Regions from separate parts of the Desulfolutivibrio sp. genome, predicted to be linked through region 2. Evidence: predicted binding sites of a transcription regulator. Region 2 holds the regulator's gene; the other holds the start of a gene.

Region 1 (3,406 bases), on a different contig from region 2:
GGTCGACGCCTGTGAGAAGCTGGCCGTGGGCCTCGACCCCACACCGGCCACGGTCAAGGCTGCCCTGGACTGGGGCGCCCGTTTCATCCTGACCCACCATCCCCTTTTGCTCGTCCCCCGCCTTCCCGACCGCCGGGACGCCTACCACGAGGTGTTGCGCCTGACGCTTTCGAACGGGGCCTGGCTGTACGCGGCCCACACCTCCCTGGACGTGCGCCCGGACGGTCCCGCCGGATGGACGATGCGGGATTTCGGCCTGGCGAACGTCTCCGTCCTCGAACCGACCGGCCCCCTGCCGGACCATGCCGACCCGGCCCGCCTGCCGGACGGCCTGCGGGAGATGGGCTTCGGCCTTGTCGGCGATCTGCCCGCCCCCCTGCCCTATGGAGCATTTCTGGACATCTTGGCCGGACTGACGGGGCGGACGTTTTTCACCCTGGCCGGGCGTCCCCCGGAGAACATCGCCCGCGCGGCCTTCTGCCCCGGCTCCGGGTCGGATCTGGCTCAGGCGGCCGCCCAGGCCCGGGCGGACATCCTGGTCACGGGGGATCTCAAATATCACCAGGCCTTGGAGGCCCCCCTCCCCGTTTTGGACGTGGGGCACTTTTGCCTGGAAGAACGGATGATGCGGCTTCTGGCCGACACTTTTGCGGAAGAACTCGGTCCCTTGGGGGTCGAGGTGCGACATTTTCCCGGACGCGACCCCCTGGCCCCCTGTCTTGTGGGCGGACAGACGCGGCGCAAGCCGGAATAACCGTTTGGAGCGTGCCATGTACATGAAACAAATCGAACAACTGGTGGTTTTGCAAAAGGTTGACGACGAAATCGTCCTGCTTGAAGACGAACTCACCACGGCCCCCAAGGAGGTCTCCACCCTGGAGGCCAAATTGCAGGTTCTCGAAGAAGAAGGCAGCGTCCTTGGCGAAAAGATCCAATTTTTGACCGAGCAGCAAAAGCGCCTGGACGGAGAAATCGAGACCGACGCCCTGCGCCTGAAAAAGAGCAAGAACAAGCTCATGATGGTCGGCAACAACAAGGAATACCACGCCATGATGCGGGAGATGGACAATCTGGAAAAACAGAACCGCACCCGCGAGGAAGAAAAGTCCGCCGTCAGCGAGGAGCTCACGCGCCAACTCGACGCCCGCCGCGACCTGGACGAGCGTATGGCGGCGCTCTTGGCCGAGTTGGACACGGCCAGGGCCGGGCTCGATGCGCGCATGTCCGACGCCAAGGGCCGTCTGGACGAACTGGCCTCCCTGCGCGGCCAGGCCGGAGACGCCGTGCCCCTTCCGGTGCTCAAACGCTATGAATTCATCCGTTCGCGCTTAAAAAACCCGGTCATCGTCCCGGTCACCGCCGGCATCTGCTCCGGCTGCCACATCAGCATTCCGCCCCAGTCGTTTATCGAGTTGCAAAAGGGCGTGCAGATTTTAAGCTGCCCCAACTGCCAGCGCCTGATCTACTGGAGCAACCATGTGCCCGCCGAGGAACCCGCCGAAACGGCCCCGGCCGAGGCGGCCCAGGAGGCCTAGCCCCGGACGGCCTTCGCGACACACCGCCGGGCGTTTTTGACCAGGCCGGGTTGCGGCATTATGTATACAATTTGGGAGTCGGACAGGCCATCGCCGCGGACGCGTGCGTCCGGGGAGGAAAGTCCGGGCTGCGCAGGGCGGGACGCTGGGTAACGCCCAGAGGGAGCGATCCCTGGAAAGTGCCACAGAAAACAGACCGCCCGCGGGGCATTGTCCCCGCAGGTAAGGGTGAAACGGTGGGGCAAGAGCCCACCAGCGGTCGCGGCGACGCGACCGGCTAGGCAAACCCCGTTCGGAGCAAAACCAAATAGGGGGGCGTTTGAGGCTGGCCCGGCCGATGCCCCCGGGTAGGTTGCTTGAGGCCGGAAGTAATTCCGGTCCTAGAGGAATGATGGCCGCCCCGGGTCTCCCGGGGAACAAAACCCGGCTTATCGTCCGACTCCCTTCTTTTTTCCGCCGGATGCGCCCGCCGTCCTGCGGCGCATCCGGGCCGCAAGGCCCCATGGCCCCACGACAGGCGACGCCCGAAAGGAACCCGAGCATGTCCCATACGCCCCACCAAAATATCTGGGCCGTGATCGTGGCCGCCGGGAGCGGTTCCCGGCTGGCGGCGGCCGGGGCCTGCGTCCCCAAGCAGTTTCTGACCTTCGCCGGTCGTCCCCTGTTCTGGCATGCCGCCCAAAGCCTGGCCGCCTGTCCGGCCCTGTCCGGGCTGGTGCTGGTCTTTCCCGCTGACCGCCTGGACGAGGCCACGGCCCTGGCCCGGCAATACGCCGCTGACGACGGCCTGCGCCTGCCGCTGGTCACCGTGGCCGGAGGGGCCCGCCGTCAGGACTCGGTCTCGGCCGGGCTGTCCGCCCTGCCCCCCGATTGCCGCCACGTCCTGGTCCATGACGCGGCCCGGCCCTTCGCCGACCCGGCCCTGGTCGGCCGGGTGGTCCAGGCCCTTTTGTCCGGCCACCCGGCGGTCATCCCGGGGATGGCCGTCACCGACACCATCACCCGGGTCTCCCCGGACGGCCTGGCCCTGGAAACCCTGCCCCGGAAGGAGCTGGCCGCCGTGCAGACCCCCCAGGGCTTCGCCCGGGCCTCCCTTCTGGCCGCCCACGAGGCCGCCCGGGCCGACGGATTCACGGCCACGGACGACGCCTCCATGGTCGCGCGCATCGGCGTCGCCGTTCATGTGGTGGAAGGCTCGCCGGACAACGTCAAGGTCACCCATCCCGCCGATCTGGACCTGCTCGCCCGGCGCGAGCCCCCTGCCGCGCCGCGCATTCCCGTGGTGGGGCACGGCTACGACGTGCATCGCTACGCCGGGCCGACCGAGACCACGGCGGCCAACGCCCGGCCCATGAAACTCGGAGGGGTGCCCATCGCAGGCGGCCCCATGGTCCTGGCCCACTCCGACGGCGACGTGCTCCTGCACGCCATAACCGACGCCCTGCTGGGCTGTCTGGCCCTGGGAGACATCGGGGCGCTTTTCCCGGACACGGACCCGGCCCTTTCCGGCATGGAATCGGGTATATTTTTAAGCGAAGTGCTGACGAAACTGGCCCGGGCGGACATGGCCCTGGTCCATGTGGACGCCACCATCATCGCCCAGATCCCCAAGATCGCCCCCCACCGGGAGCACATCCGGCGCAACCTGGCCTCGCTTTTGGGACTCGACCCGTCCCGGGTGGGGCTTAAGGCCACCACCGAGGAAGGCCTGGGGTTCACCGGGGAAAAACGCGGCATCAAAGCCGTGGCCCTGGCCACGGTCCTTCGCCCGGCCTGAGCGTCCCCCCCTCTGAGGCCTTTTTACCGCCTCCAGAAAAGAATTCTCCCGCCGACTACCCTGATCGGCGAAGGCGTGGTACGTTTCGGACAAA
Region 2 (3,406 bases):
CCGGGCATTTTGCCATGGGGAATGGCCACGCCGTCGCCGATGCCGGTGGTCCCCAGCGCCTCGCGTTCCAGAAGCACCCGGTGGGCCTTGTCCACGTCGAAGTCTTCAAAGGCCACGCCGATGGGGGCCACCAGTTCGGCCAACACGTCGGATTTGTGTACGGACCGCATATCGTCCAGGACGAATTCGGGCCGCAGATACTCCTCAAGCTTCATTTTTTCGCGTTACTCCCCGAAGACCTCCCCGCCAATGCGGTCATGGCCCGGACGTTTTTTTTCGGCGTCAGTTGCCGGTGCCAGGGTCGATGAGCCCGAAATCGCCCTTCTTGTGGCGGTAGATGACGTTTATCCGCTCGGTCTCGGAATTGAGGAACACCAAAAACTCGTACCCCAGGGTGTCCAACTGCATGGCCGCTTCATCCACGGACATGGGCTTGGGCTGGTAATGCTCGGACTCGATGATGGTCCGCTCCCGGGGGCCCGACGCGGAATCGGTGAAGCTGATGACGTCGGATCGCACGGATTCGGCGCGCTTGCGACGGTCCTTCTGCTTTTCGCGCATCTTGCGCACCTGGGCCTCGAGCTTGTCCAGGATGAGGTCGATGGTGGAATACATGTCCTCGGACTCTTCGTGAGCCGAGATGTGCAACAGGTCTGCGGTGAAAACGATGTCCGCCATCTGCCGGGTTTTCTCCACGCTCAGATTCACCTGGAGCTCGGAGGAATCGGTGTTGGTCATGTATTTCGTCAGTTTGTCAAAACGCTTGCGGGCGTAATCGCGAAGATGATCCGATGGTTCGAAATTCTTGAAGTTGAACGTGATGTTCATGGGGCGCCTCCTGTATGTTCGGCCGTGACGGATCACGGCGTGACGGGCGAATCAAAACATTTCCTTGCGCTTGGATGACGAGGCGATGTCCATGGCCGTGCGGTACTTGGCCACGGTGCGGCGGGCGATGTTGATCTGCAACCGCTCCTTGAGGATGTCCGCGATGGCCTCGTCGCTGATGGGTTTTTTCGGGTCTTCGGCGGCGATAAGCTGCCGGATGGTGGCCTTCACCGATTCCGAACCCACGGTGCTGCCGTCGTCAAGCTCCAGGGAACTGTTGAAAAAGAACTTGAGTTCGAAGATGCCGTGGGGCGTGGCCGTATACTTGTTGGACGTGATGCGGCTCACGGTGGATTCGTGCATGCTGATGTCTTCCGCCACATCTTTGAGGATGAGCGGACGCAACTTGTTCACGCCATCTTCAAAAAATCCCCGCTGAAATTTTACTATGCTCTCAAGAACCTTGTAAAGGGTGCGCTGGCGTTGATAAAGGCTCTTCATGAGCCACTCCGCCGACCGCTTCTTGTCCTGGATGTAGTCCCGATCCTTGTCGCCTTTGGGAATGACGTCTTCGAGATACATGGAATTGAGCTGGAGACGCGGCATCCCGTCCTCGTTGAGCAGGATGATGAAATCGTCGCCATATTTGTAGATGTAGGCGTCGGGGCTGACGAAGATGGGCTCGCTTGAGCCGAAGCTTGCCCCCGGCAGGGGATCGAGGCTCTGAATGGTGTCCAGATAGACCTTGAGCTGCTCCATGGTGATCTTGAACTTCTTCACCAGGGGCTTGTAGCGGCGGGCCTCCAGGTCTTCCAGATGCTCCGAGACGATCTCGACAAGGATGGGATCGGTCAGGCCCAGAACCTCCATCTGCACCAACAGGCATTCGCGGGGGCTCCGGGCGGCCACCCCCACGGGGTCCAACCGCTGCACCTTGTACAGCGCGGCCTCCACCTCTTCCGGCGTGGTCCCGGTCATGTGGGCCAGTTCCTCGGCCGTGGCCGACAGATATCCCGAAGAATCCAGGCTGCCGCAGATGGCCTCGCCGATGGCCAGTTCTTTTTGCGTGAAGTGCGACAGGCGCATCTGCCAGTCCAGATGGCCTTCCAGGGAGGGCTTGGAGGACAGGCGGGCGTCGAAGGCCATGCCGTCCTCGGGAATTTCCGTCTCGCGGAGGTGGGACTGGACCGGCGTGCTGGCGAAATCGCCCAGGTAGTCGTCCCATTCGGCGTTTTTGATCAGCTCCTTTTCGATGGCCGTATCTTCGCCGCCGGGCTTGGGGGCGTGATCGTCTTCGGCCATCTGCCGGTCGCCCTTCTCCTCCTCCAGAACTTCTTCAAGGAGAGGGTTTTCCATCAATTCCTGCTGGATGCTCTCCATGAGCTCCAGCCTGGACAGTTGCAGAAGCTTGATGGCCTGCTGCAGTTGGGGAGTCATCACCAACTGCTGCGAAAGTTTGAGTTGTTGCCGCAGTTCCAGCGCCATGGAATCTCGTTTGTACCTTGTGCTCTCGATTGAAGATCATGCGGGCGAGACAGCATCCGCCCGCGTCACGCCTACGGCCTGGGCCGCCTGCGTAGTGCGATTTATGACACAGACGCCGCGCCCTGGCAACTCGCAGACCCCGGGGCTATCGCTCCCATTTTCGCCACAGCCCCTGGAGTTTTCCCTGGGCCGAAAGCAGAAAACGGATGGCCTCGCGCACGGCCCCCTGTCCTCCCGGACGCCGGGATATCCACAGGGCCATGCCCAGAATTTCGGGCTGGGCGTCGGCCACGGCCATGGGCAGCCCCACCCGGGCCATGACCGGGGCATCCACCCAGTCGTCGCCCAGAAAGGCCGCCTGTTCAAAGGCCAGGCCCCTGCGGGCCAGAATGTCCTCCAGGATCGGCAGCTTGCGCAGATGGCCGCCGTGGTATTCGGCAATCCCCAACTCCCTGGCCCTGGCGGCGGCCGCCCCCTGGTCCAGGCCGCTGACCATGGCCACTTCGATGCCCGCCTCCTGGGCCAGCTTGATGCCCAGGCCGTCATGGACGTGGAAGCGTTTGCGGATGGCCCCGGCGGCGTCATACACAAGTCCGCCATCGGTCATGACCCCGTCCACATCCAGAACCAGAAGCGCGATCCGGCGCGCCCGGGACATCAGGTCCATGGCCTGGCTCCACCGCATGACGTCCCGGGCCGGGATGCACGACGGATCATGCCTTGGCCGCCGGACACGGAGGGCACTTTTCGGACGTGGAAGCGCCGTGGCCTGCCTCGCGCCGGGCCACGGCGGCCTTGATGAATTCCCGGAACAGGGGATGGGGGCGCATGGGGTTGCTTCTGAATTCCGGATGGAACTGGCAGCCCAGAAACCAGGGATGGTCTTTCAGCTCAACGATCTCCACCAGTTCGCCGTCCGGGGACAGGCCGCTAAACGACAGGCCGACCTCCTCGAACTGGTTGGCGTAGACCTTGTTGAATTCGTAGCGGTGCCGGTGGCGTTCGGAGATTTCAAGCTCCCCATAGGCCGCATAGGCCTTGGTGGCGGGCTTGACCGCACAGGGATAGGCCCCCAGGCGCATGGTGCCGCCCA

The links. The regulator sigma-54, encoded in region 2, starts transcription at its own class of promoters, with help from an activator protein. The targets are predictions, from matches to a motif close to CTGGCACGGNNNNTGCTT.
Region 1: the regulator sigma-54 is predicted to act here: its motif matches at 1,861-1,878, upstream of ispD (2-C-methyl-D-erythritol 4-phosphate cytidylyltransferase).

Annotation. Positions count from the first base shown of each region.
Region 1 is NZ_JAZHDB010000134.1:1,315-4,720, reverse strand. It holds gene V3572_RS10085 (Nif3-like dinuclear metal center hexameric protein) at 1-754, shown strand, start outside; gene V3572_RS10080 (zinc ribbon domain-containing protein) at 771-1,535, shown strand; RNA gene rnpB (RNase P RNA component class A) at 1,610-1,982, shown strand; gene ispD (2-C-methyl-D-erythritol 4-phosphate cytidylyltransferase) at 2,077-3,312, shown strand.
Region 2 is NZ_JAZHDB010000066.1:66,241-69,646, reverse strand. It holds gene V3572_RS05135 (PTS sugar transporter subunit IIA) at 1-215, opposite strand, end outside; gene hpf (ribosome hibernation-promoting factor, HPF/YfiA family) at 283-828, opposite strand; gene rpoN (RNA polymerase factor sigma-54) at 880-2,313, opposite strand; gene V3572_RS05120 (KdsC family phosphatase) at 2,459-2,980, opposite strand; gene V3572_RS05115 (CTP synthase) at 3,027-3,406, opposite strand, start outside.